Regions from separate parts of the Pseudomonas kitaguniensis genome, predicted to be linked through region 1. Evidence: predicted binding sites of a transcription regulator. Region 1 holds the regulator's gene; each other region holds the start of a gene.
The links. The regulator FliA, encoded in region 1, starts transcription of late flagellar genes. The targets are predictions, from matches to a motif close to CTAAAGTTTNNNNNNNNNNNGCCGNTAA.
Positions count from the first base shown of each region.

Region 2: flgM (flagellar biosynthesis anti-sigma factor FlgM) is a predicted target of FliA. The motif match lies at 5,033-5,060, and genes of this name have one in related genera.
Region 3: ACOZK9_RS14010 (methyl-accepting chemotaxis protein) is a predicted target of FliA. The motif match lies at 2,702-2,729, and genes of this name have one in related genera.

Region 1 covers NZ_JBLZPT010000027.1:54,294-61,520, forward strand. Annotated here, with positions in the region: gene flhA (flagellar biosynthesis protein FlhA) at 385-2,499, shown strand; gene flhF (flagellar biosynthesis GTPase FlhF) at 2,511-3,827, shown strand; gene fleN (flagellar synthesis regulator FleN) at 3,933-4,766, shown strand; gene fliA (RNA polymerase sigma factor FliA) at 4,763-5,503, shown strand; gene ACOZK9_RS23900 (chemotaxis response regulator CheY) at 5,674-6,048, shown strand; gene ACOZK9_RS23905 (protein phosphatase CheZ) at 6,067-6,855, shown strand; gene ACOZK9_RS23910 (chemotaxis protein CheA) at 6,867-7,227, shown strand, end outside.
Region 2 covers NZ_JBLZPT010000003.1:99,234-106,460, forward strand. Annotated here, with positions in the region: gene ACOZK9_RS05880 (acyl-homoserine-lactone synthase) at 1-86, opposite strand, end outside; gene ACOZK9_RS05885 (helix-turn-helix transcriptional regulator) at 180-917, opposite strand; gene ACOZK9_RS05890 (MFS transporter) at 1,868-3,250, shown strand; gene ACOZK9_RS05895 (flagellar regulator YcgR PilZN domain-containing protein) at 3,311-4,054, opposite strand; gene ACOZK9_RS05900 (flagella synthesis protein FlgN) at 4,151-4,621, opposite strand; gene flgM (flagellar biosynthesis anti-sigma factor FlgM) at 4,670-4,996, opposite strand; gene flgA (flagellar basal body P-ring formation chaperone FlgA) at 5,137-5,901, opposite strand; gene ACOZK9_RS05915 (chemotaxis protein CheV) at 6,003-6,935, shown strand; gene cheR (protein-glutamate O-methyltransferase CheR) at 6,979-7,227, shown strand, end outside.
Region 3 covers NZ_JBLZPT010000009.1:146,123-153,349, forward strand. Annotated here, with positions in the region: gene ACOZK9_RS13995 (AAA family ATPase) at 1-119, shown strand, start outside; gene ACOZK9_RS14000 (lysozyme inhibitor LprI family protein) at 411-1,508, opposite strand; gene ACOZK9_RS14005 (hypothetical protein) at 1,591-2,457, opposite strand; gene ACOZK9_RS14010 (methyl-accepting chemotaxis protein) at 2,866-4,890, shown strand; gene ACOZK9_RS14015 (hypothetical protein) at 4,987-5,538, opposite strand; gene ACOZK9_RS14020 (RNA polymerase sigma factor) at 5,535-6,107, opposite strand; gene ACOZK9_RS14025 (hypothetical protein) at 6,200-6,892, opposite strand; gene ACOZK9_RS14030 (DUF2846 domain-containing protein) at 6,972-7,227, opposite strand, start outside.

The DNA of each region.
Region 1 (7,227 bases):
GCAAGCCCCCTCCCACATACACGGCGCAGGCGGCCTTCCTTTGCTGCGCGTGGGAACGCTCGGCGTCAGCTTTTCAGTCCAGGCGGTGCCCGCCCCGGCATACCCTGGGGTAACCCGCGCACAGCTCCAAATGTGGGAGGGGGCTTGCTCCCGATAGCGGTGTGTCATTCAGCAATGTTCCAACTGAACCACCGCCATCGGGAGCAAGCCCCCTCCCACATTTTTGACTCGATTTACACCCGGTAGACTCGGTCGCTTATGAGGTGATCAACGCCCCAAAGTAAAAGTTGGAAGGCTTCTTGCAATACCGCCTTCAGGACGCCAACTGGCGTCAAAACTTTGCTTCAAGGAACACGAGGAATACCGGTGGTAGATCGCTCTCAAATGCTCAACACGGCCCGTGGCACCCTGACTGACCTGTCGCGGGGCAATTTGGGTGTGCCGTTGTTGTTGCTGGTGATGCTGGCAATGATGATGTTGCCGATGCCGCCGTTCCTGCTCGATGTGTTTTTTACTTTCAACATTGCCCTGTCGGTCGTTGTGCTGCTGGTCTGTGTGTACGCGTTGCGGCCGCTGGATTTCGCGGTATTCCCGACCATTCTGCTGATCGCGACCTTGCTGCGTCTGGCGCTGAACGTGGCCTCCACGCGGGTGGTGATGCTCCACGGGCAAGACGGCCACGCCGCCGCCGGTAAGGTGATCCAGGCCTTCGGTGAGGTGGTGATCGGCGGTAACTACGTGGTCGGTATCGTGGTGTTCGCGATCCTGATGATCATCAACTTTGTGGTGGTCACCAAGGGCGCCGGGCGGATTTCCGAGGTGAGCGCGCGGTTCACCCTCGACGCGATGCCCGGCAAACAGATGGCCATCGACGCCGACCTCAACGCCGGCCTGATCGACCAGAACCAAGCCAAGGCCCGCCGCCTGGAAGTGGCTCAGGAGGCCGAGTTTTACGGTTCCATGGACGGTGCCAGCAAGTTTGTGCGCGGCGACGCCATCGCAGGCTTGCTGATTCTGTTTATCAACCTGATCGGCGGTATGGCGGTCGGTATCTTCCAGCACGGCATGACTTTCGGCGATGCAGGCAAGGTGTATGCCCTGCTGACCATCGGTGACGGTTTAGTGGCGCAATTGCCATCACTGTTGTTATCCACAGCTGCGGCGATCATGGTGACGCGTGCTTCGGGCTCCGAAGACATGGGCAAACAGATCAGCCGGCAGATGTTCGCATCGCCCAAGGCGCTGGCCGTGGCAGCGGGCATCATGGCGGTCATGGGCATCGTACCGGGCATGCCGCATATCTCGTTCCTGAGCATGGCGGCCATGGCGGCCGGCGGTGCTTACCTGTTCTGGCGCAAGCAAAACCAGGTCAAGGTTCAGGCCCAGCAAGAAGTTGCCCGCCAGCAGGACTTGCTGCCATCGCCGGCCCGCGCCCAGGAAACCAAGGAGCTTGGCTGGGATGACGTGACCCCGATCGACATGATCGGCCTGGAAGTCGGCTACCGCCTGATTCCAATGGTGGACCGCAACCAGGGTGGCCAGTTGCTCGCGCGGATCAAGGGTGTGCGCAAGAAGCTGTCGCAGGATTTGGGCTTCTTGATGCCCACGGTGCATATTCGCGACAACCTCGACCTGGCCCCGAGTGCCTACCGCCTGACCCTGATGGGCGTGATCCTCGCTGAAGCCGAGATTTACCCCGACCGCGAGTTGGCGATCAACCCCGGCCAAGTGTTCGGCACGCTCAACGGGATAACCGCCAAAGATCCGGCTTTTGGTTTGGAAGCGGTGTGGATCGAAATCAGCCAGCGCAGCCAGGCGCAGTCGCTCGGTTACACGGTGGTGGACGCCAGCACCGTGGTCGCTACCCACCTCAACCAGATTCTGTACAAGCACTCGCACGAGCTGATCGGCCACGAGGAAGTCCAGCAATTAATGGGCTTGCTGGCCAAAGCGTCGCCAAAACTCGCCGAAGAACTGGTGCCGGGCGTGCTGTCGCTGTCGCAGTTGCTTAAGGTGCTGCAGGCCTTGCTTGCCGAACAGGTGCCAGTACGCGACATTCGCAGCATTGCCGAGGCTATCGCCAACAATGCTGCCAAGAGTCAAGATACCGCCGCGCTGGTAGCCTCGGTGCGCGTCGGTTTGTCCCGCGCAATCGTGCAAAGCATTGTGGGGGTTGAGTCTGAGCTGCCTGTTATCACCTTGGAGCCAAGGTTGGAACAGATATTGCTCAATAGTATTCAGAAGGCAGGACAAGGCCAGGAAGAGGGCGTCCTGCTGGAGCCAAGCATGGCTGAAAAGCTGCAGCGTTCGTTGATCGAAGCCGCACAGCGCCAGGAAATGCAGGGCCAACCGGTGATACTGCTGGTGGCCGGCCCGGTTCGGGCGATGTTGTCGCGGTTTGGACGTTTGGCAGTACCGAATTTGCACGTTTTGGCTTATCAGGAAATTCCTGACAATAAGCAAGTGACTATCGTCGCGACAGTAGGGCCCAATGGCTGAGGTAGTGGGTTATGCAAGTTAAGCGTTTTTTCGCCGCCGATATGCGTCAGGCCATGAAACTGGTTCGTGATGAGCTGGGCGCCGATGCCGCGATTATTGGTAACCGCCGTATTGCCGGCGGTGTCGAGCTGACGGCTGCCCTGGATTACACACCTCAGGCGCTGGCGCCGCGCGTGCCGAACATGGAGCTCGAAGACGAGTTGCGCAAGACCGCCTCGCGTATCGTCTCGGCCCAGGCTGAGCTGAGCATGCGTGGCGACAGCGATACCACCACCAACCGTCAGTTGTTCGCCGGCCTGCCGCTGACCGCTGCCGAGCCGCTGGTTGAGCCGACGTTCAAAGAGCCGCCGCGTCCTGCTGCGCCAGCGCCGGCTGCCGCCGTTGACCAGCGCGCGCTGGATTCGATGCGGTTTGAACTGAATGGCCTGCGCGAGCTGCTCGAAGTACAGCTTGGCTCGCTGGCGTGGAACCAGTTGCAAGGCAGCAAACCGCAACAGGCTAACCTCTGGCGCCGCCTGCAACGTATCGGCCTGTCTGGCCCGTTGTCGCGTGACCTGCTGGCGCTGACCACCTCCATTGAAGAACCTCGCCAGGCTTGGCGCATGTTGCTGGCGCACTTGGCGCGCATGATCGTTACCCCGGAAATCGAGCCGTTGGAAGAGGGCGGTGTGATTGCCATGGTCGGCCCTGCCGGCATGGGCAAGACCACCACCCTGGCCAAGCTGGCGGCGCGTTATGTGCTTAAGTACGGCGCGCAGAATATCGCGCTGGTGAGCATGGACAGCTACCGCATTGGTGCCCAGGAACAGCTCAAAACCCTGGGCCGCATCCTCAATGTGACGGTCACCCATGTCGACCCGGGCCAGTCGCTGGCCAACGCGCTCGACCCGCTGCTGCGCAAGCGCGTGGTGTTGATCGATACCGCCGGCCTGCAAGCCAGTGACCCTGCGTTGCGCATGCAGCTTGAAAGCCTGGCCGGTCGCGGCATCAAGTCAAAAAATTACCTGGTGCTTGCAACCACCAGCCAGAAACAGGTTCTTACCGCTGCGTACCATAGTTACAAACGCTGCGGCCTGGCGGGCTGCATCCTCACCAAACTCGACGAAACGGCGAGCCTGGGTGAAGTGTTGAGCCTGGCCATCAGTCATGAGTTACCGGTTGCTTACCTGACCGACGGGCCGCGGATCCCGGATGATTTACATCTGCCGCGCCGTCATCAGTTGGTCAGCCGCGCAGTCAGCGTGCAAATGCAAGAAGAGCCTAGCGAGGAAGCGATGGCCGACATGTTCGCCGACCTCTACCACAACCCCGCAAAACGGGTTGGTTAAGGCAGGATGAACACCGTGAAATGTATCTACATCGATGGTCTGCAAGCGATTCACGCGGCCAAGCCATGTAGCCTGCGTCTAAGCAAGACAAGGTAAAGAAATAAAATGGGCAGCATGCATCCCGTACAGGTGATCGCGGTGACCGGCGGCAAAGGTGGCGTCGGAAAAACTAACGTGTCAGTGAATTTGTCCCTGGCCCTGGCAGAGCTTGGCCGTCGCGTCATGCTGCTGGATGCTGACCTGGGGCTGGCGAACGTCGACGTTCTGCTGGGGCTGACACCCAAACACACGCTTGCCGACGTGATCGAAGGCCGATGTGAGCTGCGCGATGTGCTGCTGCAAGGCCCCGGCGGGATTCGCATCGTGCCGGCCGCCTCCGGCACACAGAGCATGGTGCACCTGAGCCCGGCGCAGCATGCCGGCCTGATCCAGGCGTTCAGTGACATTGGCGACAACCTCGACGTGCTGGTGATCGACACCGCTGCCGGCATCGGCGAGTCCGTGGTCAGCTTCGTGCGGGCCGCCCAGGAAGTATTGCTGGTGGTGTGCGACGAACCGACGTCGATCACCGACGCCTACGCGCTGATCAAGCTGCTGAACCGTGACTACGGCATGAACCGCTTCCGCGTGCTGGCCAACATGGCCCAAAGCCCGCAGGAAGGGCGCAACCTGTTCGCCAAGTTGACCAAAGTCACGGATCGCTTCCTGGATGTCGCCTTACAATACGTCGGCGCAGTTCCCTATGACGAGTGTGTGCGCAAGGCTGTGCAAAAGCAGCGTGCAGTCTATGAAGCATTCCCTCGTTCGAAGTGCGCTTTGGCGTTCAAGGCGATTGCCCAGAAGGTCGATACCTGGCCGCTGCCCGCCAACCCGCGCGGGCATTTGGAGTTTTTCGTCGAGCGATTGGTGCATCACACGAGCGCAGGTCCGGTGCTATGACATCCAGCGGCTACAACCTTTACAAAAAGTCGGCACGTGACAGCCAGGGCGAGTTGATCGAGCGCTATGCGCCCTTGGTCAAACGCATTGCTTACCACTTGCTGGCACGCCTGCCTGCCAGCGTGCAGGTTGAAGACCTCATCCAGGCCGGCATGATCGGCCTGCTCGAAGTGTCGACCAAATACGACGCGAGCAAAGGCGCGAGTTTCGAGACGTACGCGGGTATTCGTATTCGCGGCGCGATGCTCGATGAAGTGCGTAAAGGGGATTGGGCGCCGCGTTCGGTACACCGCAATACACGCATGGTCAGTGACGCAATTCGCTCAATTGAAGCAAAAACCGGTCGTGACGCTAAAGATCATGAAGTTGCGGCCGAACTCCAATTGAGTCTCGATGATTATTACGGGATTCTGAACGATACCTTGGGCAGCCGCCTGTTCAGTTTCGACGACCTGTTGCAGGACGGCGAACACGAAGGGCTGCACGAGGACGGCGCGAGTGCTCATCTCGAACCGTCGCGCGACCTGGAAGATGAACGTTTTCAGGGTGCGTTGGCTGAAGCAATTGCCAATTTGCCGGAGCGTGAGCGGCTGGTGTTGGCGCTGTACTACGACGAAGAGCTGAACCTCAAGGAAATCGGTGAGGTCCTGGGGGTCAGCGAATCGCGTGTCAGCCAACTGCATAGCCAGTGCGCGGCCCGCTTGCGGGGGCGATTGGGAGAGTGGCGCGCGCGCTGACAGGCAGTGTGGGGACACTGCAGCGCAACCAGGCGAAAGGTGTAACGCCTTTCGCGGATTCGTTCCGTGGTGCCCCGGCAGTCCTTTTTGTGTAACGCCTGTTGATTGAAATGGCGCGTCCAGGTGCTGGGCGCGTTTAAGACTGCTTGGAGGTCGAATTGGACAAGAACATGAAAATCCTCATCGTTGATGACTTCTCAACGATGCGGCGGATCATAAAAAACCTGTTGCGTGACCTTGGGTTCACAAACACGGTCGAGGCGGATGACGGCATTACGGCGATTCCGATCCTCAACAGCGGGAGCATCGACTTTCTGGTAACCGACTGGAACATGCCAGGCATGACCGGTATCGACCTGCTGCGCCATGTGCGCGCGGACGAAAAACTGCGCAGCTTGCCTGTGTTGATGGTCACCGCCGAAGCCAAGCGTGAGCAGATCATTGAAGCCGCTCAAGCTGGGGTCAACGGTTACGTGGTTAAGCCATTCACTGCACTGGCCTTGAAAGAGAAGATTGAAAAAATCTTCGAACGAATCGGTCAGTGATGCTGCCACGGGGGAGCTATGGAGCATAAAGAAACGTCACTGGGCGACTTTGAGTCGACCCTGAAAAAGCATGCTCACCAGTTGGTCGACAGCCTTGAAAAAGGCCACTTCGGCGACGCGGTGCAGTTGATCCATGAGCTTAACCAGACCCGTGATCGCGGCCTGTACCAGGAAGTGGGCAAGCTCACGCGCGAGCTGCACAGTGCAATCGTCAATTTTCAAATTGACCCGCACATGCCCCAGGCTGAAGAAATATCACAAATTACCGATGCCACAGAACGCCTGTCCTACGTGGTCAGACTGACTGAGGCGGCGGCCAACCGCACCATGGACCTGGTTGAAAACGCCACGCCCCTGGTCAATGGCATGGCCACCGAAGCGCAAGCCCTCAGCGTTGACTGGGGCCGTTTCATGCGTCGGGAACTGGGTGCTGAAGAGTTTCGTGAATTGGCCCGCAGGGTCGACGGGTTTCTGACGCGCAGCGAACAGGAAAGCCGTACGGTTTCCAGCAACCTCAATGACATTCTGCTGGCCCAGGATTACCAGGACCTCACCGGTCAGGTGATCAAGCGTGTGACCCAATTGGTCACCGAGGTGGAAAGCAACTTGCTCAAATTGGTGCTTATGGCAGGCCAGGTTGATCGTTTCGCCGGCATCGAACATGACCGCGAATCGATCCTCTCGGAAAAAGATCCACAAAAACATCTCGCCAAGGGTGAAGGTCCGCAGATTCATGCCGATAAACGTGAAGACGTTATGTCAGGTCAAGATGATGTTGATGACCTGTTATCCAGTTTAGGCTTCTAAGGAGCACCCACATGAGCTTCGGCGCCGATGAAGAGATCCTTCAGGATTTCCTTGTAGAGGCCGGCGAAATTTTAGAGCAACTGTCCGAACAACTGGTCGAGCTGGAAAGCCGACCGGATGATGCGAACCTGCTCAATGCAATTTTTCGCGGTTTTCATACTGTAAAAGGGGGCGCCGGCTTCCTCCAGCTCCATGAGCTGGTGGAGTGCTGTCACATCGCCGAGAACGTTTTCGACATCCTGCGCAAGGGTGAGCGGCACGTCGACTCGGAACTGATGGACGTGATTCTCGAAGCATTGGATGCGGTCAACGGCATGTTCAGTGAAGTGCGCGAACGTGCGCCGATCACTGCGGCTACCCCGGAACTGCTGG
Region 2 (7,227 bases), on a different contig from region 1:
TTAAATTCGTTTTTATAACCCAGTGAATAATGCATTTTTTTCCCCTCACCGAAAATGTGAGAGGAGAATAATTCAAAATATTTCATTGATCAGCTATCAAAAATGATAGTGTCGATCGCAGCGTATTAGCGATATATTGTCTAGTAATGTACTGAGCGGCAGTCGATTAAAGCAGTGGCTTAGATATCAATAATGCCCAAGGAATAAGCTTTCACCACAGCAGCCTTGCGGCTATTAACGCCGAGAATATGGCGAGCCTTATTCAAGTGGAAATTAATATTGGCTTCTGTGCACACGCAAATTCGAGCGATCTCCCAAGAGGTTTTTCCTATGGCGCACCACTTTAAAATTTCTATCGCCTTTTTTGACAGGGGATACAGCTCTGACGTTGTTTTGATGAGCGGGTTCGGTGTGTGCAAGTAAGGCAAATAGCTGCCCAGTGCCAGCTCTTTGATTAACATAAGCTGTGGGAGGGTATCAGAGATATGACGGATCGTTTGGGGAGTGCTCTGGATATTATCCAGGCTCAAGCTGAATGTACCAATTTCTCCGCCAGGACCATGCAAGGGAAGCGTAATGCCGCTGCGAAGTCCGTGAGCACTCGCTTCTTCGAAGAAGTCTTTTTGCTGAACCGTTTGGTAAATGTCTTCGCGCCAGACGATGGGAAATACTTTGGTAAAACTATGCTCTACTACCGGGTCGATGAAAGCGTAACCCGATTCATCATATTTTTTTCTCCACGTCTCATCGTAGTTGGAGTATATGATGGCGGATTCCAAGGGGGCGTTAGCTGTTTTTTTCAGACCGAACAAAAAGTCTGTATAGCCCAGCCTTTGCGTGCAATGGGTTAACTCTTCAAACCATTGCTTTTCAGAATTCGTTTGTAAAATCCCATTAAACTCTTCTAAAGCCAGCAATTTTTATTCCCTCTGAATGTATATCCTGGTCGTCCTAATGCCAGACTTTCATCAACGCTCATCAATGGTGCAGATAAGCGCTTGCTGCTTTTTACGCACCCAAATGGGGCGCGAAGATACGACTGCGAAAAGTGGCTGGGGAATGATAATTATTATTGATTGAGTTTTTTTATTTTTGGCTGCGTCGCAGAAAATAGAGGCTTTAAGGGGGGGATGTCAACCGTTCGTGAAGTCCACCACCTTCTACCGTCAAGGCCTATACATTCCTCATTCGGTCCGGCCCTAAGTTTTCGGTTTGCAGTCTGATTTGTTGTTGTAACATTCAGGATATACACGCGGGGTTTAAAACTTTAAAACAGTTGCCCGTGCCTACTGAATAATATGCTCAGCGCTCAGCAAAACGTTCATTACGATCTGTTTTTAGGGCAATCAATGTATCATTCCGGTTATTTAAGCGGGACGTCGCCTTACGTGTTATAGCGGGCTGGCTCTTTCGAACGCATTGAAAAATCTTTGTTATCGCCTGGCGGGTTGTCGATAGTCCCTTTAGACAGTTGTTTGCGGTGTTGAGGACCCGAGCAGAACCAGGCGGATTGATCAACGCATCTGCGTGCTTACGGGAAGGTTGGCCGTTCGAACCGGCCCTGGGATACCCTCTTTGTGGCGCCCCTGAAGCGCTCTCATAAAAAGCCCCGTACAGATTTCTCTGGCGGGGCTTTTTTGCGCGCGCCCTCAAACACCGGTCGAACCTTGCCCGCGATCCGGGTTCTCAGCAGGTGCGCGATGTATTTATCGCAACCCATGTACCTCGCACGCCGCCATGCAGCGTCTGAGCTAGTAAGCAAAATTTTCCCCCGGAAACAGCCCCTATTGCCTGTCCGTTCCCGGCCACCCCGGACTATCATGCCGATAGCCCTGTCCCTCACTGCAAGGAGCCGCTCGGAACGCCGATGCGCCAAATCTGGAAATCTTTTCGAGCCCTTTATTTCGCCTCCTTGATGATGCTGATCGGCTCCGGCCTGCTCAGTACTTACCTGGCCTTGCGCCTGGCGGCCGACCATGTCGACAGCCTGTGGGTAGGTGCGTTGATGGCGGCCAACTATTTTGGCCTGGTGCTGGGCGGCAAAATCGGGCATCGCCTGATCGCCCGGGTCGGGCATATTCGTGCGTATGCCACCTGCGCCGGGATCGTCGGTGCGGCGGTATTGGGCCATGGCCTGATCAATTGGCTGCCGGCGTGGATCGTGCTGCGGATGATTGTGGGCCTGGGGATGATGTGCCAGTACATGGTCATCGAAAGCTGGCTGAATGAGCAGGCCGATGCCAAGCAGCGTGGCGTGGTGTTCAGCGGCTATATGATCGCGTCGTACCTGGGGTTGGTATTGGGTCAGTTGATCCTGGTGATGCACCCAGAGCTGGGCCTTGAATTGCTGATGCTGGTCGCGCTGTGTTTTGCCCTGTGCCTGGTGCCCGTGGCCATGACGCGGCGCATTCACCCGGCGCCGCTGCACCCGGCGCCGATGGAGCCGCGGTTTTTTATCAAGCGTGTGCCGCAGTCGCTGAGTACCGTGCTGGGTGCGGGGTTGATCGTGGGTTCGTTCTACGGTTTGGCGCCGCTCTATGCGTCTCAGCAAGGCCTGACCACCGAGCAGGTCGGTCTGTTCATGGGTAGCTGTATTTTTGCAGGCTTGCTGGTGCAGTGGCCGTTGGGCTGGTTGTCGGACCGCTATGATCGCGCCTTGCTGATTCGTTGCTTTGCGTTGTGCCTGGCGGTGACGGCGTTGCCGTTGGCCGTGCTGACCAAGGTGCCGCTGGAAGTGTTGTTCGTGGCCGGGTTCTTGTGTTCGCTGGTGCAGTTCTGCCTGTACCCGCTGGCGGTGGCGTTCTCCAACGACCATGTTGAGGGTGATCGCCGGGTGTCGCTGACGGCCATGTTGCTGGTGACGTACGGCGTGGGTGCGAGTATCGGGCCGCTGTTGGCCGGCGTTGCCATGAAGCTGTTTGGCAGCCACATGCTGTATGTGTTTTTCAGCCTGTGCGGGTTGGTGCTGGTGTGGCGTATTCGGCCGAAGGCGGTGACCAACCTGCATCAGGTTGATGATGCGCCGCTGCACCACGTTGCGATGCCCGACAGCATGTCCAGCTCGCCGCTGGTGGTGTGCCTTGACCCGCGCGTGGACGAGGCGATCGTGCAGGAGCAAATGCAGGGTCCAGTCGAACCCGAGCCTGAAGCCGAACCTGAGCCACCGGCCGATGAGCCGCTGTTCGAAGGGCCGCCGGAGCCGCTGGGCCCGGACGAGCATCCGCATGACTTGAGCAGGGCGCGCCCCTGAACGCAAAAACGGGCAGATCCCATCAGGATCCGCCCGTTTTTTTTGCCGCGATTTTAAACGTTAAAAATCGTCGTCTTTGTCGAAACGTCGCGCTTCACGCTGCAACTGGTACACAAACCGCTCTACCTGGCGCTGCACCAAACCACTCATGTTGTGGAAGCGCACGCCGGCGAACGTGATGTTGATACGGTCTTCGAAGTGCAGGTGACGCAGTTCGACAGAGGTGGTCATGCTGCCGAAGGGCAGGGCGGCGATAAACCGGTCGTAGACCTGGCCCAGTTGCAGGCGATCGGAAATGTCGCCTTCAAAGCGCAATTTGCAGCCGGTGGCAGAGATGTCGAGCAGTTTGCCGCTGACCGGTGCCTTGATCTTTTCGCCGCCCATCTCGATGTTGACCAGTTGGGCCAGCTTCAGTGCAGCGCGAAAGGCATTGCGACGCTGATGGTAGACCACTTCATCGGGCAGGCTGCCGGTGTAGACGCGTTGGCCATCTTTTTCTTTGATGGCCAGCTTGCCGTTGCTTTCCCAGGCCACACGCACGCCGTCGTGAAAGCCTTCGATGCGGAACGGTTCGCCATTTTCGAGATGGCGTTCGCCGTCACGCGGGATCATCTCGTCCAGGGTCAGCGTTTTGCTGTCAACGTCCACCAAATAGCTTTGAAAGCGCTGGCTGCGTTCGTGGAACGTGATGATCAGTGGGTCATGGCTTTCTTGCAGCATCCGCAAGGTGCTGGCGATTTCCAGAGGCGTGGTGAGCACCTTGGGTGGCTGCGGGGCATCTTCCGCATTAAGGGCGTTGAACACGGTTCTTCCATCTCCAGACAAAATACGACTACACGCAAGAACCGGCATTTTGCCAGCATGTAGCGCGCTTTGGATAGGGCGCGCTGTAAACCGGTGTCAGGCTTGGCTACGGGTGCTTGGTTTGACCAGCCGCGAGGTGGAACCCTGGGCGTTGTAAAGGGCCGGGGGCTCTCCGCCGTGAAGGATTCGCAACTGGTTGGCGGTCGTGGCTTGCTGCAGCTGGATAGACTGACCGTTGAGCAGGTTGGCTTCCTGGCACTGGGCGAGCAACTGATTGAGTGCGGTGCTTTGCGCCAGCAGCTGGTCGCCGACCGAGGAATGGCTGGCCAGCTGTGCAAGCCCATCGTGATCGGGCGGCAGGCCGAGGCTGACGAGAATCTGGCTGCGCTTTTTGCCATGCTGCTCGAGCAGCACAATCAGCGACTGCTTGTGCGCCAGAATATCTTCCAGCAAGCGCATGTCCCGGCCATGCAGGGCCAGGGACTCTTCTTTCAGCAGCTCGAGCAAATGTTGCGTCGGCGCCAGATCATCAATGATCAGTTGAAGCAAATGTTCGTCGTGGTGCATGGCTGGCCTTGGGTTTTAAGCGTCCAAAAGCCCTGCGCAGGCATTTGCCTAGCGCGTGGCTTCGAAGTTAAGCAGCTTGCTGGCTACACGGTTGCTGTCGACTTTATAGCTGCCATCGGCGATGGCCTGCTTCAACTCGGCCACACGGGCTTTATTGACGACAGGTTGATCGCGCAGCGAGTCAGTGACCTTCTGCAACTGTTGAGCCTCATTGCTCAGGTGAACCGATTCCCCGCTTTGGCTGGCGCTGGCCTGTTCTGCCTTGGCGGCAGGCGCTGGCTGCGACTTGGCTTCTACGCTGTCCTTGGCACCGCTGGTACGCGTATTGCCGGGCAAAGCCGGGGCGTTATTTAAACGACTGAAATCAATGACCATGATAAAAAACCTCTGGGTATTTGGACGCTTGCCATGTTTTCGGCCATACCCGGACAAACTTTAGGCTCGATTGACAATAAACCTGCACGTACGCATCTATGGCGCACAGTGTAGGAAAAGCAGGCGTCCTGCGCCAGTGACTATAACGCTACCTCGACTTGCCCTGGCGCGGTAACTTGCGCCTTGATCACCCGGTTGGAGTTGAGGTTTTTAACCCTGATCTGTTCGCTCATGCCGCCGTTGGACAGCGCTTCCCCCGGCATTTTTACGGTAAGCCCGCCACTGCTGGCGGAAATCACCACCTGGTCGCCCTTACGAATCACTTCGGCCTGTTCCAGGTGGACCAGCGTGATGACTTGATCGGCCACCATTGGTCGGGTCAATCTCTGCCCCACGGCCTGGTCAACCGACGTCAGGTAGCCTTGGTTGATCAGGCTGATATCGCGTTCGCGCAAGCCTATGTCGTCGAAGCCGATGATGCCCAAGCGTTTTAACGGCCGCGTCACCACCACCACGTCGCGGAACAGTTTGACCTGCGCCGGCACAAACACGGTCCACGGCGAGGCGCCCTCGCAGCGCACTTTTACCGTGACCCGACCGATGGGCTGGGCGGGGCTTTCGAGCGAGGCTGTCAATTCTTTGTCGCACAGCGGCATGCGCAAACGCGGGTCCAACTGGTTCACTTGAATCTCATAACGCCCCGGCGTCTGGGTGGTTGCCAGATAATCTTCTACAGTGAACTCAAGAAAGCCTTGAGTGACGCCGATAAGAAGATCAGGCAAGGTGGCGTTATCTGCGCGGGCCGTGATGCCCGAGCCCAAGGCGAGCAACGCCAGCGAGACGCAGAGCAGTCTGCGGAACGTTGGAAGGCGAGGGCGTCGAGAAACTGTCATTTTAAGGTTCATGGCCAACTAAATATCAAAACAACAGCAAAGCTCGTGCCGTTTAGTGGTGGGTACGCGCTTCACTTTAGGTCTAGCCTAAGTTTTAGCGTAGGAGTCATGGCATGGCAGGTGTAATGGATTCAGTAAACCAGCGCACACAGCTGGTGGGGCAGAATCGCCTGGAGTTGTTGCTTTTTCGCCTGGATGGCAAACAGTTATATGGCATCAACGTGTTTAAAGTGCGGGAAGTGCTGCAATGTCCCAAGCTGACGATCATGCCCAAATCCAGCCCCGTGGTGTGTGGCGTGGCGAACATCCGTGGCGCGACCATCCCGATTCTTGACCTGGCCCTGGCCACAAGTTCGGCGGGTTTGCAGGATCGCGAAAACCCGTTCGTGATCATCACGGAGTACAACACCAAGACCCAGGGTTTTCTGGTGCGCTCGGTGGAACGCATCGTCAACATGAACTGGGAAGAGATCCATCCGCCGCCCAAGGGCACCGGGCGTGACCACTACCTCACGGCGGTGACACGGGTGGATAACCAGTTGGTCGAAATTATCGACGTGGAGAAGATCCTCGCCGAAGTCGCGCCCACCTCTGAAACCATCTCGGTAGGCGTGGTGGATGCCGAAACGGCGCACAAGGCGGTATCGCTGCGTGTGCTGACGGTGGATGACTCCTCGGTGGCGCGCAAGCAGGTGACCCGTTGCCTGCAAACCGTTGGCGTCGAAGTGGTGGCGCTTAATGATGGCCGCCAGGCGCTGGATTATTTGCGCAAGCTGGTGGATGAAGGCAAGAAGCCGGAAGATGAGTTCTTGATGATGATCTCTGACATCGAGATGCCGGAAATGGACGGCTACACGCTGACGGCCGAGATACGCAACGATCCACGCATGCAAAAGTTGCACATCATCCTGCATACTTCGTTGTCAGGTGTATTCAATCAGGCGATGGTCAAGAAAGTCGGTGCCGATGACTTCCTGGCCAAATTTCGCCCTGATGACCTGGCATCCCGGGTAGTCGACCGGATCAAGGCAGCAGATCACGGCTAAGGGGAATTCCCCTGGCGGTCACACGATTTAAGAGGCGGTATCATTGTCTACGGGTAATTTGGATTTCGAACAATTCCGGGTCTTCCTGGAAAAAGCCTGTGGCATATTGCTCGGTGAAAACAAGCAGTATCTGGTATCCAGCCGCCTCAACAAACTCATGGAGCAGCAGGGCATCAAGTCCCTGGGCGAGTTGGTGCAGCGCATCCAGAGCCAGCCGCGCAGCGGGCTCAAGGAAATGGTGGTCGATGCCATGACCACCAACGAAACCCTGTGGTTTCGCGATACCTACCCT
Region 3 (7,227 bases), on a different contig from region 1:
AGATAAAAATTCATATTAACGAGTTGAGAACATTTGCTAGCGACATTGCTACCCGTAGAAAGGCTGCAGAAAAAGCATTCAAGGCTCAGACCCAGCCTCCCGTTAGCACCTTCGGATAAGGTTCAGCAGGTTGCCAAGGCAGGGCTGGACCCTGCCTACGTGTATCCCCGACCTAAAAACAGAAATAAAAACCTTTTATTTTCAAATGGATAGTGATCCAGTAAGAAGCCCGCCGGGGCACCATATAGTGGTTTCGGACTGTCTCTGACGGTCTACGAAACGCCCCAAGAAGCCCGCCTCGTGCGGGCTCTCTTGTTACCCGCTATCCATCTCTCGAAGCAACCGCTCCCCCCACGCCCTAGCCACCGCTTCAGCGCTCTTTCACCGCGCCACACGCTCTACACACACCCTCAAACAGCCTGCGGCTCCGGACCAAACTCCAGGCATTCAGACAATGGCGTGAACTCACCTCTACGGCACAGCCATGCTGTTAAAAGGCTGTAGCCCGATGACGCTGCGACTATGTGGGCTCTGCTTTGCCTGGCTTCTCTGCGTTGCCGCGCCTCGGCCTGTGTTAGCGACTCACCTTTTCTGCGGGCGGTGCCAAACAACGACAGTATTAACAGCCCCATGACGATGTAGAACACCGACACCAAGGTCAGCTTGGCAATCACGGTCAGTAGGATATTGACGCCGCCTTGGTTGGTTTTCACTGAGGCATACAGGGCATACACGACTGCCAGCAGCACGCCGGTGGCCACAGACACTTGGTACACTTCTTTAGGCATGCCTAACCAGCCGCAAACAAGGCCAATGAGCAAGCCGGTGATTGGCAAACCATTGGTAATTGCGGCGTCGGTGTAGTCATTATAGATAGTTGCCTCTTCCCGATGATGGCGTAGTACCGCCCAGCAGGACGCCAGGATTGCTGCCAGCAACGCGCATTTCCATGCGACGTTGCCTACCTGCTGCCATAGCGATTCTTTCTGTGGCGCCTGACTTGCTGGCGGCTGCGGGGCTGTCTGACGGGGCGTCGGCTGAGCATTAACAGCCTGCTGTTGCGCGGCCTGTCGTCGTTGTTGAGAAGCCTGCTCTTGGGCTATGTAAGCTTGGTTTTCGCGGCGCGTTCTTTCAGCTTCTTCAGCGTAAGATTTGGCCATTTGCTGTTGCCGCTCAGCCTCCAGTTTCTTGCCTGTTTCGGCGCTTTTAATGTTTTCAAGCGCTTTGATACGCGCACCCAGTGTTTGATCCAGGCATTTCTGTGTGGTGCATTGGTCGCGAATAACAAGCCAGTCACGCTGGGATTGGCGAAGCTCATCCGGCTGATCGGTGGCGCTCAGGGCAGCCTTGTAGCGCCCCGCAAGGATGTTATCGACGCCTGACAGGTAGCCATCACGGCAAATTTCTTTTTCGGCAAAATTGCCAGCTTTAGTGCAGTCAAAACTGGCGGCCATCGAATGGTTGGCAAGTAACAGCAATAACAGCGCAGTCGCGCGGTGAACTAACATTTAGACGATCTCCTGTCTGGCAACCCGAGAATGAATATCCCTGTCACATTCAATGTGCCGGGCTCATAACGGCCAGCTCCGTTTAGCCCCGCACGTCGGCAGGAAAGTAGTCAGGGAGTACGCAACCGGCTTCGCCCGCAATGCACAGCGCGCTGCCTTCATCCATATAGTCTTTATAAGTGCCTTGGCCGATGAATGCGGATGCGTCACCACGACAGTTGGGACCGTCCTGCCCCTCGTCAGCGCAATAGGCAGGTTGGCCCTCGTATTGAAAGATCACGATTTTGTCTGCACTTGGGTTGCCCGCGACGGTGTGGCTTTCAAGTGTCTGTGTTGGCGTTGTGGCAGCGGCATTTTTTGCGCGCTCACGCTCGTTAATACCGGCCACAGCCAGGTCAAAGCGGTTGGTCAGACGCTGTATGGACTCAGCCCCGCCTTTGCCCGATTTTTCGAACAGCATCCAAATATAGGTTTCGTCAGCAGGGCCGTCGACCAGGTTGATCGTGTGTTGCCCATCCGATACCTGAACACCGAGTAACCCTGTGACGGTGGCCCAACTGCGTAAAAAATGTTTGGGTGCTACAGAAAACAACAGGGCGATGTGTTTTCCACCCGCGAGTTCTGCACGGGCTTCAACTACCTTCATGCCTGTTGCCGCAAAAATTTTGTGGGCTTGCTCAGACTCGACGTAGCGGATGTCCACGTTGGACAGCAACTTATTGTCCTCAAGCGCATCCTCAAGTTCTCTGCTTGTATCTATCCCCATGCTTGCCAACAGCCGCTCTTTGCGCTCTGGGTCTTGCGCGGTAGTGCCAGTTAGCGGGATCAGATCTTTAGGCGTAAGTTCTTCGACAGCGCTGATTGCATTGTTCGAAATAACATACATGGGAAGGTAAAAAAACAGGCCGAATAGCAACACAGACAGCCAAATTTTAAACAGGGTACGCATTCGCAATCCTTTACGTGCTCGGGGGGTAGTCCCACCAGGCGTTCCATTCCCAAAGGTCGGGCTGTCAACGCTGGCAGTGACCGTACCCTCAGATTATCGGACGAATGTGCGATAGCTTGAGATCTGCTGAGCATCCCTCCCAAGACGCCTGATGCACAACGCCTCCACGGATGATGCCATTGCGACATCACCGCTCTCGAAAAGATCCTTTCTTATACAAAAATATAAATTTGTACAACTTTTTATAAAGTATTTAGCATCAACGCCGACACGTTAAATGTAACGATTAATTTCATTCAAACGTTGAAAAGCCGAGAAAGCCGAAAAGAGCCAGGCAACCTCGAGAAAATGGACCGTTCTCACCCCAAAAACACAAACAAACCGTCCCATTCCGGGCCTGTGAGAACCATGAACATCCTTACTCCTGCCGTAAACCTGGCTAACCGCCTACGCTTCCCCACCAAGTTCGGCCTGCTGGCTATCATCGTCCTGATCCCGCTGGTGTTGCTGGGCTGGCGCATCATCCATCAACTCAACGACAGCCTTGAAAATATCAGTTCGGAGCAGCTTGGCCAGCGCTACCTGATGGAGGTGACGCCGGTACTGCGCTTGTCCATGCTGCAGCGGGCGCTGACTAACCGGTTGCTGAGTGGTGACCAGACCGCTCAAGCCGACCTGTCTGCCAACCAGGCAAAGCTTGAAGAGGCTTTTTCCAAACTGGCGACCATTGACAGGCAATTTAATGCGCAACTGGAAACCGGTGATCGCGTGCAGCGTTTACGGGCAGGTGCACAAAAACTGATTGAGCAGGCCAAAGGCAATGCCAACCAGGCGAAGATGTTCGACGAATGGAATGATCAACTGACGGAAACATTGAATTTCGTCTATTTCGTCTCTGCCACGTCCGGGATGGTGCTGGATGAGGATTTCGCATCGCTGTTCATGATCGATCAAAGTACCTTGAGGTTGCCGCGCCAGATCAACATTGTCGGGCAGCTGCGCGGCATGACCAGCGGCCTGCGTGACGGGCAACCGTTGGGCGATGGCAACCGCTTGGTTATCCAGTCGTTGCTCAAGCAAGAGCAACTGATCCGCCTGCAACTGCAACAGAGTCTTAACCTGCTTCGTCGTAAAGAGCCTGTACTCGCCGATAAAATCCAGGCACCGGTGACTAATGCGTTACGCGACCTCGACAGTTTCCGCAGCGACCTTGAGGCCATGGTGGGCTCAACGAGCGACACCCTGAGCGGCGTACAGAACTTGCTGCCCAAGGGCAACGCGGTGGTTGCCGAGCTGTACAAGGCGCAGGACCTTTTGCAAGCTGCTCTGATGGACACGCTGGACCAACGCAGCCATGAGAAAACCTCTGAACGGTCGCTGATCCTGGGCATGTTTGCCTTTATGGGCTTGCTGCTGGCGTATGCGTTCAGCGGTATCTACAGCGCCATGCGCAGCACCATCAACGCAGTGCTCAACGCCGCGCGGCTGATCGCTCAGGGCGACCTGACGACGCGCCTCACGGTGCAGGGCAGAGACGAGATGGCCGACGTGAGTACCAGCCTCAATCTGATGGTTCAGGCCTTCGCCGATTCGCTTTCACAGGTCGAGCGCAGTTCGCGTTCGGTGTCCGACGCGTCCACGCGCATGGGCTTGTCGATCGATCGCGCCAAGCACTCGATGAATGTGCAGCAACAGGAAACCGAGCAAGTCGCAACGGCCATCAACGAAATGACCGCCAGCGTCGCGGACGTCGCGCAAAACACCGAAGGCGCAGCGCATGCCGCCGAGCATGCGCGCCAGGCATCCAACACCGGGCTTGCGATGATGCAAGAGACGCGCGTGACCATTGAGGCGCTGGCCAACGAAGTGCAACTGAGCGCGCAGAAGGTCTCGGCGCTTGCACTGCACAGCCAGCAGATCGGCGGCGTGATTGAGGTGATTCGCAACATCGCCGACCAAACCAACTTGCTCGCACTGAACGCTGCGATTGAAGCGGCGCGAGCCGGTGAGCAAGGTCGCGGGTTTGCCGTGGTGGCTGACGAGGTTCGAACCCTGGCCTCGCGCACGCAGAACTCCACGGAAGAAATCCGCCGGATTATCCAGGAGCTTCAGGTGGCGACCTCGGCAGCCGTGGAACAAATGAAAGCGGGCGAGCAACGTGCGCAAGAATGTATTGCGTCCGCCGACCAGGCGTCGAACAGCCTGGATGCTATCAACGATGGGGTTGAGCAGATTGTCGGGATGAACACGCAGATTGCGAGTGCGGCGGTTCAGCAGCACGCCGTGTCTGAAGACATCAACCGCAATGTGACTGAAATTCGTAACGGCAGCGTCGTGCTGATGGAAGGCGTGGAAGACAACGCCATCACGGCAGAAGAGCTTTCGCTGTTGGCCGCAGAGATGCGCACGGTGGTTTCGCGCTTCAAACTGTAGGCAAGCCGCGCAGTGATGGAACACTGATACCCGCCGCTAAAACAGCCCCCGCACCCGCATCCGGTGCGGGGGCTTTTTTGTGCCTGGCTCGCCGCCTCAGCGCTTCAACGCTTCCAACCGCGCCGGCAGGTCTTCATTGGGAAAACGCTGGTGCAGCGCCAGCAGTTTTTCATCCGCCGCTTTGGTTTGCCCAGCCCGGCGCAGGCTCACAATTTGCTGCAAGCCCTCCTCCAGCGAAGGCGATGCAACCGGGGCGCGCTTGCTGAGTGCTGCCGCGGGCTGATCCGCCAACGACGCGGCGATTTCCGCGTTAGCCGGCGCGCCGTTCACGTGGGGTGCGACGGCCAGCCGGGCCATTGGCGCGGAGAAGGTAGCAGTGGCCAGCTCCGGTTGCGGCACCGGTGAGCGTGTCAGCATGCCAACCATTAGCGCTACGCCTGCGACGGTGGCAAATGCCATTTGCCAGCGCGGTCGACGGCAGGCCAGCAGCCAGCGTTGCCACAGGCTCGGCTGCGGCGCTGGCGCTTCGCGGCGGGCGGCGTTGAGGATGAACGCGTCGAGGGACGCAGGCGGTTCGCCGCTGCCGTGTTGACGAAAATGGGTGACGAGCAGGTCGTCGGGGTCCGGGGTGTGTCGGGAGTCGGTCATGCGGGCATCTCCTCGGCCAGCAGGCGGCGCAGTTTCTGCTGGGCGTAACGCAGGCGGCTTTTTACGGTTTCCAGCGGGGCGCCGGTGAGCGTGGCGATTTGCGGCACTTCAAGGTCACCGTGCAGGCGCAACAGGAAGACTTCGCGCTGGTCTTCGGGCAAGTCTTGCAACGCGGCATCGAGGCGAGCCTGGTCGCGGCTCAGGCTCAGTAGCTGCTCAGGGCCGGCGCTGGCGTCGGGCTGGGCGTGCAGTTGCTCGTCGTAGCTGTCGTGCAACGGGTTGTGTAGGCCGTGCTTGCGCCAGTGATCGATCAGCCGGTTGCGGGCAATCTGAAACAGCCACGTACGAAAACTCGCCCGGCCCTGTGGCTGAGTGGCGCTGCGGATCAGGCTGAGCCAAGTCTCCTGGTAAACCTCTTCGGCCAGTTCAACCTTGTTGCTCAGCGACAACAAAAACCGATACAGGCCCTGGCGGTACCGCGCGTACAAAATCTCGAACGCCGCAGCATCACCGGCTCGGTAGCGGGAAAGCAGCGACTCGTCGCTGGCTACGTCGTTTGCAGCGAGCATTTCGATGGTTAGCCCCTTTATCCGCAGAATCAGGGGCCAGTGTAGCGGCCTTGCTCGCTGGCCACAGGGCCCTGCGCAAAAAACACGCAGCCTTACTTGAGTTCTTTCACCAGGTAACTTGCGGAGATCTGCGTGATGCCCGTCAGCGCGCGGCGCAACGCCTCGGGGTCGGTGCGATAAACGAGCGGCGTGTAGCCGTAAACATTCTGGCCGTTGAACGGCGTGATTGTCTCAAACGTGCGCCAGAGCATTTCGTCGCCGCGGTCCATCTGCGCCACCACGCTGAGCGTCGGGTACACCACGCTGCTGAAACCCTGCGTCAAGCGAAAGCCCCACTCGCTCACCGTCAGTTGAATGTTCGCATCGGCCGGCTCATCGTCACCCACCACCTTGAGTGATGAGGTTTTGCCCAAGGCCTCCACAAAAGCCTGTTTGAGCAACACGCCCACGTCGATATTTTCGGCGTCCATCACCGTGAGGATCGCCGCAGGCGTCGACATCTCGGCCAGTTGCCCGACCTTCATGCCAGCGGCGAAACCCGCGCCGCTCAACGCCGCCGTGCCCAACTTCGACGCGCCGCTGGCCATGCCGACACCCGCGCCAAGCCCGGCGCCCAACGCCGCGCCCCATGCTTGTTCACGGCCCATGTAGACCATGTTTTTCGCCCATTTTACGGGCAGCACTTTGACCGTTTTGACCTGCGCGCGATGCTCGGGCGTGAGAGGGTGGCTGACGCAGCCGCCAAGGATGAGGGCGGAGAGGATAATCAGGAGGAGGTTTTTCACATCAGTCCTTTAATGATTGTGCTGGTTCAAAAAGCCAAGCGGCCGAGCCTGAAGCCCGGCTGCCGCAAGCGTTTTTAACTCACTTGCTTTCTTTGGTCACGGTGCCCAAAGACGCGTCCTTGACCAGGTAACGGCCTTCCAAATCGCTCAGCTTTTTGAGGCTGTTGCGCGCGATGGCGAAGCCCATGTCGACTTCCTGCTTGAGGTACACAACCTCACCGGCTTTGACGTTGATCGGCATGTCAGCCCAGTTTTCAGCTTTGGAGCTGATGACGTGTTGGCCCGGCGTGACGAAGAAATAAATGTACTGATTACCGCGGTTGTAACCCATCTCC